Regions from separate parts of the Pseudomonas sp. P106(2024) genome, predicted to be linked through region 2. Evidence: riboswitches for the same ligand, from Rfam matches in the RefSeq annotation. Region 2 holds a riboswitch; the other holds the start of a gene.
The links. Region 2 has a riboswitch for cobalamin ahead of cobW (cobalamin biosynthesis protein CobW). Riboswitches for the same ligand answer to the same signal wherever they lie in the genome.

Region 1 (3,741 bases), on a different contig from region 2:
AACTCGGTGGTAGCGAGCAACGAGGTGGCCGTGGCGCTTTGGCACAAGCTCGGTTTCGAGACCGTCGGGCGACTGCCCAAGGCATACCGCCATGCCGAATTGGGCCTGGTGGACTGCCTGGTGATGTACAAGTGGCTGGCCGATGAGCCGGTCGTGGAAAAACCGGCGCTGCTGATCGGGCGCAAGAACATCGAGGCGCGGGTGTCGCGCCGACGCGGGCGATAAGAGGCAGCTGAATCCATCGCGGGCCTGCCCCGCGACGGAATCAGCGCAGGCTCAACCGATCAGAACGCCAACCCCACCTTCACCCCAAACTCGTCGCGCTTGAGCTTGGTGTTGTCGGCCACCGGCGTATCCTCGTCCAGCTTGTATTCGGTACGGGTGTAGTACGCCCCCACCTGCACCGGCATGCCGCCCTGCTGGTTCATCAGCAGCGTGACCTCCGCATACGGGTTGGTGCGGTCCTTCATGTCGACGCTGTCGCTGCCGAAATCATCGACTTTGAGCCGCGCGCGGCCATCAATGGTGTGGCGCGCGCCCACCTCCACGCGCAGGGTCGACGCGTCGAACTGGTGGTTGTAGCCCAGCGCTGCCTTGGCGAACGGCGACTTGTAGGTCAGCCGTGTATCAAGATCGTTGATCTCGGGCTCGAAGCGGGTCCAGCTGTACCCGCCGCCCACCGTCAGGTCGACGAAGTTGCGCGCATCCAGTGCGGCGCGCCAGCCCAGGTCGAGGTCGGCCTGGGCTTCCTTGAGCTTGTTGTCGTTCTTCTTGCCATACTTGGCCTCGGCACCGATCTGGTAGATGAACCCGGATTCGGCGGTCATCTTGTTGCCGAACGTGGCGAACACACCGCCCTGGCCCATGTGTTCCTTGTCCGATTCGCTTCCTCCCTCGAACTTGAACTTGTCGTAGGACCCCAGCAAGCCGAGGGTGAACAGCGGGTCGGTACTCGGTGCCGCCGTGGCAGCCAGAGGGGCACCGAGCAGGGCAAGCAGGCAGGCGTGGCGCAGCAGGTTACGGGTAAACATTCGCAAAAGTCTCCATGACGTGAATGAATGGCGAACGACCGGTTCGAGACAACGGGCTTGGCAAAAGTTCGAAAAAATTTGGCAAACCGCTCTAAACCGCCCTGTCCGTCACAGTTTCCCCACCCACTCGAACGATTGACTCACTGCCCGTTCAATGGTCAGATGCGCGCCAGTTTCAGGTGTCCTGCGCCGCCGTGCGCAGGGTGAAACGGGAAGCCGGTGCGTCGTTGTCACGACAAGTCCGGCGCTGCCCCCGCAACGGTAAGCGAGTGAATCCTTCGACAGACCACTGTGCGCACGCATGGGAAGGTGAAGGCTTCATGCCCCTCGCAAGCCCGGAGACCGGCCTGAGGCGCTACTTGGCAACCCGCGGTGGGCGGGCGCAGGCCGGTATCCGCGTGCGCGCCTGCGTGCGCTTGACCGTTGCGTGTTTTCCACCGGGATCCATCTCTTCCTGCAGCAGTGGAACGACATGTCCCGAATCAACAAGCTTCACACCCTGGCGGCCTGCCTGGCCGTGTCCCTGCCGGCGCTGGCCGACGATCATGAAGTAACGCCCTTCACCCTGCCCTCCACGGCAATCACCGACACCCGCGAGCCACAGGCCATCGACCTGGCCACCCCGTCCCCGACCGGTTCGCGCCTGAACCTCAGCGCCCTGGACACCCCGGCCAGCACCAGCAGCCTGACCGAGGCGCAGATCCAGCAGCGCAACAACCTCACCGTGCAGGACGCCGTGACCCGCTCGCCGGGCCTTACCTTCATCGGCACGCCGGGCGACGGCGGCACCGGCCTGTCGGCCCGCGGCTTCACCGGGCAGAGTTCGGTGATGACCCTGTTCGACGGCTCGCGCCTGTACGCCGGTGCCGGCACCCTGACCTTCCCGGTCGATCCGTGGATGGTCGAGCGCATCGACGTGATCCGCGGCCCCGCCTCGGTGCTGTACGGCGAAGGCGCTACCGGCGCGGTGGTCAACGTGGTGCCGAAGCAGCCGTTCGCTGGCGAGATCCGCAACCACCTGCGTCTGGGCTACGGCTCCTGGGACCGCCAGCAGCTGGGCCTGGACAGCGGCGGCAGCCTGAGCGAGCGCCTGAGCTACCGCGTGACCCTCAACCAGCAGGCCGGCAACGGCTGGGTCGACCGCACCGACTCGCGCAGCCTGGCCCTGAGCGCCGCCCTGCGCTTCGATGCCAGCGACGACCTGAGTTTTACCCTCGCCCACGAACGCGGCGATGCGCAACCGGCCAACTACTACGGCACCCCGCTGATCGATGGGCACCTGCGCAGCAGCGTGCGGCGCAAGAACTACAACGTCAGCAACGACGAGCAGCGCTACCACGACGAGTGGACGCGCCTGACCACCGACTGGACCCTCAGCGACCGCGTCAGTGCCAGCAACCAGCTGTACTACATCAAGAGCCGCCGCCAGTGGCGCAATGCCGAGTCCTACACCTGGGACGCCGCCAACGGCGTGATCCAGCGCGGCAGCTTCCTCGAGATTCGCCATAACCAGGAGCAGCTCGGCGATCGCCAGAGCTTCACCTTCGACCATGGCCTGTTCGGCCTGGACAGCAAAACCGTGGTCGGCGCCGAGTACAACCGCATCCGCTTCAACGTCGACAGCAACTCGCCCTACCGCGATGGCGGCAGCGACCCGCTCGACCCGTGGCATCCGGCTCCGGGCGGCTTCCATAGCCTCAGCCCAACCCGCGCACAAACGCTGTCCAAGGTCGACACCTTCGCCCTGTTCGCCGAAAACCGCACCCAGCTGACCGACCGCCTCGCACTGGTCACCGGCATTCGCCGCGACCAGAATCACATCGACCGCGACGACCTGGCCAACAACAGCCGCAGCGACCGCAGCCTGCAGGGCGGCAACTGGCGCGCCGGCCTGGTGTTCGCTGTCACCGACGACCTGTCGCTGTATGGGCAGTTTTCGACCAGCGAGGACGGCGTCGGCGACCTGCTCACCCAGCGCCCGGACAAGCGCCTGGAACTGACCGAAGCGAAGCAGGCCGAGGTAGGCCTCAAGCAACGTTTCTGGGATACCCGTGGCGAGTGGACGCTGGCGGCCTATCACATCGTCAAGAAGAAGCTGCCGGTGTACAACCCGCTCACCCACGACAGCCAGCAGGCCGGCCAGCAGACCTCCGACGGCCTGGAGGCCAGCCTGGAACTGGCGCTGGGCAACCAGTGGCAGCTCTCGGCCAATGCCGCTTTGGTGCGGGCCAAGTACGATGATTTTCTCGAGGAAGGCGACAACGGCACGGTCCACGACCGCGCCGGCAACCGTCCGCAGGACGTGCCGCGACGCACCGCCAACCTGTGGCTGAGCAAAGGTTTCGGCCAGACCGTGGATGCCGGCATCGGCCTGCGCTACGTGGATGAGCGCTGCGCCAGCGCGGCCAACGACCAGCGCGTGCCGGGCTATACCGTGGTCGATGCCAACCTGGGCTGGCAGGTGCTGCCCGACGTGCGCCTGGGCCTGCAGTTGAACAACCTGTTCGACCGCCAGTACGCCCAGTCCAGCTACAGCGGCGAGCAATGGCTGCTGGGCACGCCGCGCTCGTATTTCGCCACGGTCGACTACCGCTTCTGAGGCGGACTCCAGCGTTCGTCGCACGGTGCTTGATCAGCACCGTGCCACCTGCTCGACTAGGGCCTACGCCTTCATCACAAGCAGCGTGCCATGACCGACATCCCGCCGATC
Region 2 (3,741 bases):
GTCGCGGGCGCCCAGGCCCTGCTCGCTCTGCTCCCAGCCAGGTTGGTTGTCCTGGGCGCAGATCGCCTGCAGCACCGGCACATCGCGGCGCAGCGGACGCAGGTTGGGTTGCTCGGGGCTGGACAGGGCGAAGCCTGTGGTGTTGATCACCACCTCGGCCTGCACCTCGTCGAGCCAGGCCTCGACCTGGTCCAGGCAGGCGCGTTCCTTTAGGCTGGCCACGGCAATGGGCAATGGATTCAGCCCGCAGGCCTGCAGGCGCTGGCAGAACACATCGATGAACGCCGTGTTGGCCGCCTGCAGGTGCGAACGGTAGAACAGCAACGGCGCCACCGGATGCTCCGGATTCCACTCGGCGTACCAGTCCTCCAGGCGCGCCGTGGCCTTGGCCGGGTGATAGACCGCCGTGCGCGGCAAGGGCTGCGGCTCATCCCACGGGTAATCACAACCCAGCCATTGGCTGGCCAGGCAGTTGAACAGGTTAACGGCGTTGGCCTTGCCGCCCTGGCGCAGGAAGTGCCAGAGGCGCTCGGCCTGTTCGCCGCGGACCGTGCCCAGGTCGGTAAGCTCAGGATCGGGGCGGTCGTCGCCGGGCACCAGGATCAGCTCGACCCCACGCTCCGCCAGTTCGACCAGTTGCTCGACACCATAGCGCCAGTAGCCGACGCCGCCATGCAGCGACACCAGGATCACCTTGGCATGGCGCAGCACCTGGTCGACATACACGTCGACCGAGGCATGGTTCTGCACCTGCATCGGGTTGGCCAGGCGCACGCTGGGAAAGTGCGCCGGCAGCTGCTCGGCGGTTTCGGCGAGCAGCGCCAGGTGTGAATCACCGCTGCAGAGGATCACCAGGTCGGCGGGGGTCTGGCCGAGGTCGGCGATGCTGTCGTCCGGCACGAAGCCGCCGGGTTGGGTCCGCAGCAGGTGCATGGTTCAGGCGCCCAGGGCCTGGCGCAGGCGCGCTTCCAGCTGTGCGGCGTCCAGCGCCTGGCCGATCAGCACCAGGCGGGTGATCCGTGGTTCATCGCTACGCCAGGCGCGATCGAAATGCTTGTCGAAGCGGGTGCCCACCCCCTGGATCAGCAGACGCATCGGCTTGCCGGGAATCGCGGCGAAGCCCTTGGCGCGCAGGATGCCGAACTCGGTGACCAGCTGGGTCAGGGCGTCGAGCAGCAGGCTCTCGTCGGACTCGGGCAGATCGATGGAGATCGAGTCGAAGGCGTCGTGGTCATGGTCGTCATGGTCATCGCCGTCGTGATGCGAGTCGTGATGGGTACGGCGACCATCGATATGCACCTCGGACTCGGCGCCCACGCCCAGCAGCACTTCCAGCGGCAGACGGCCACTGCTGGCCTCGATCACCTTGACCGCTGGCGGCAGCTCCTCGGCCACCTCGGCACGGACCTTGGCCAGGCCCTCGGCGTCGATCAGGTCGGCCTTGTTCAGCACCACCAGGTCGGCACTGGCCAGCTGGTCGGCGAACAGCTCGTGCAGCGGCGACTCGTGGTCGAGGTTGGGGTCGAGCTTGCGCTGGGCATCGACCTGCTCCGGGTAGGCGGCAAAGGTGCCGGCGGCCACGGCCGGGCTGTCGACCACGGTGATCACCGCGTCGACGGTGCAGGCGTTGCGGATTTCCGGCCATTGGAAGGCCTGTACCAGCGGTTTGGGCAAGGCCAGGCCGCTGGTCTCGATAAGGATGTGGTCGAGGTCGCCGCGACGGGCCACCAGCTCGCGCATCACCGGGAAGAACTCTTCCTGCACGGTGCAGCACAGACAACCGTTGGCCAGCTCATAGACGCGGCCGTTGGCCTCTTCCTCGGTGCAGCCGATGCTGCACTGCTTGAGGATCTCGCCGTCGATGCCCAGCTCGCCGAATTCGTTGACGATCACCGCGATGCGGCGGCCCTGGGCGTTGTCGAGCATATGGCGCAGCAAGGTGGTCTTGCCCGAGCCGAGGAAGCCGGTAACGATGGTGACGGGAAGCTTGGCCAGTGTTTTCATGTCGCGATGCCCTTGGCAGCAATGGCGCGGGCATGCAGGACGACAGCCACGGCCCTGCCGGCCTGGCGCGTTCGCCACCGGATCACCCCGCCCGGTTGAAAGTCGAAAACGTCACGAGGCAGGTCTCCTGGCTCGCACCGCTGCGGCTCGCTGGCCGGTGGGCCGGCGCCTTCCCGCGCGCCTGCGCAGTGGCTGTGCCGAACCCTTCAGTGCTTACAGTTGCGGGGGCAGCCGCGGCTTGTACCGCGTTCCCGTCTTAGCTCGGGCCAACGCCCGAGAACCTCGCAGCGGCAAGGCTACGCAGTGCCTGCCTGGCGGTCAACCGCCATGGCGATTGACGCGGGCCCGGCCCCGTGATTTGCTAGCGCATTGCGTTCAGGTGCCCCCGACGGGGGTGAAACGGGAAACCGGTGCGTCGCGCCTCCATTGCTAAGGAGCCGACAAGGCCGGTGCTGCCCCCGCAACGGTAAGCGAGAGAAGCGTCCGAACCACTGTGCCAACAGTAAGGCATGGGAAGGTGACGCCCCACGGAGTCCTGCTCCACCTCGCCAGCCCGGAGACCGGCCTGACACGTGCTCACAGTACACCCCGCGGTGGGCGGGCGTCGTCGTATCACCTGGGCCAATCGTGCCCGGGGTCGTCGCGCATGTCCGTTGCCACAACAAAAGCAGCAGAGGAACGCGTCATGCCCATCACCAGCGCCAAACACAGTATCGCCACCCCCGTCAGCCTCAGCCAGCGACTGATCGTCGCGGTCGGCGCCAGCCTGCTGGGCCTGTGCCTGGTGTACTTCGCCGGTTTCTCGCACATCGAGGCAGTGCACAACGCTGCCCACGATACCCGCCACAGCGCCGCCTTCCCTTGCCACTGAGTAAACCCGCATGATTACGCGCATCGCCCGTACCGCGGGCTTCAGCGGCCTGCTCGCGGCCCTGCTGCTGACCCTGCTGCAAAGCTTCTGGGTCACCCCACTGATTCTCCAGGCGGAAACCTACGAGTCCGCCGCCCCGGTCGCCGAACACCATGAACACGGCGACGCCACCGCGCCCCACGAGCATGAGCACAGCGCCGAAGCCTGGTCGCCGGAAGACGGCTGGCAGCGCGTGCTGTCCACCACCGGTGGCAACCTGGTGGTCGCCGTCGGTTTCGCCCTGATCCTGGTCGCTCTCTACGGCCTGCGTGAACCGAACCGCGTGGCCACCGGCGCGCTGTGGGGCCTGGCCGGCTTTGCCGTGTTCTGCCTGGCGCCGACCCTGGGCCTGCCACCGGAACTGCCCGGCACCGCCGCCGCCGACCTCGGTCAGCGCCAGACCTGGTGGATCGGCACCGCAGCGGCCACCGCCGCCGGCCTGGCGTTGTTGGTGTTCGCCCGGCACTGGCTGCTCAAGGCGCTGGGTGCCGCTCTGCTGGTGATCCCGCACCTGATCGGCGCGCCACAGCCGGCCGTGCATGAAAGCCTGGCGCCGCAAGCCCTCGAGACCCAGTTCAAGATCGCTTCCTGGCTGACCAACGCCGCGTTCTGGCTGGCCCTGGGCCTGCTCAGCGCCTGGCTGTACCGTCGCTCCAGCCAGGCCTGATGCGCGATCTGCCTGCTCAGCCGGCGTTGTACGCCGGCTTTGGCTGTCGCCGCGGCTGCCCGGTCGAGACCCTTGCGGTATTGCTGCGCCAGACCCTCACCCGCAACGCCCTGCCCCTCTCGGCCCTGCGCGGCATTGCCAGCATCGAGCCCAAGGCCCG

Region 1: another riboswitch for cobalamin. It lies ahead of AC25M7_RS05385 (TonB-dependent receptor); the one in region 2 lies ahead of cobW (cobalamin biosynthesis protein CobW).

Annotation. Positions count from the first base shown of each region.
Region 1 covers NZ_JBLIYU010000002.1:392,806-396,546, forward strand. Annotated here, with positions in the region: gene AC25M7_RS05375 (GNAT family N-acetyltransferase) at 1-225, shown strand, start outside; gene AC25M7_RS05380 (outer membrane beta-barrel protein) at 285-1,031, opposite strand; cobalamin riboswitch at 1,192-1,396, shown strand; gene AC25M7_RS05385 (TonB-dependent receptor) at 1,504-3,630, shown strand; gene AC25M7_RS05390 (type 1 glutamine amidotransferase family protein) at 3,721-3,741, shown strand, end outside.
Region 2 covers NZ_JBLIYU010000008.1:120,219-123,959, reverse strand. Annotated here, with positions in the region: gene cobN (cobaltochelatase subunit CobN) at 1-933, opposite strand, end outside; gene cobW (cobalamin biosynthesis protein CobW) at 937-2,004, opposite strand; cobalamin riboswitch at 2,105-2,304, opposite strand; cobalamin riboswitch at 2,366-2,587, shown strand; gene AC25M7_RS15350 (CbtB domain-containing protein) at 2,690-2,875, shown strand; gene AC25M7_RS15345 (CbtA family protein) at 2,886-3,581, shown strand; gene AC25M7_RS15340 (cobalamin biosynthesis protein) at 3,581-3,741, shown strand, end outside.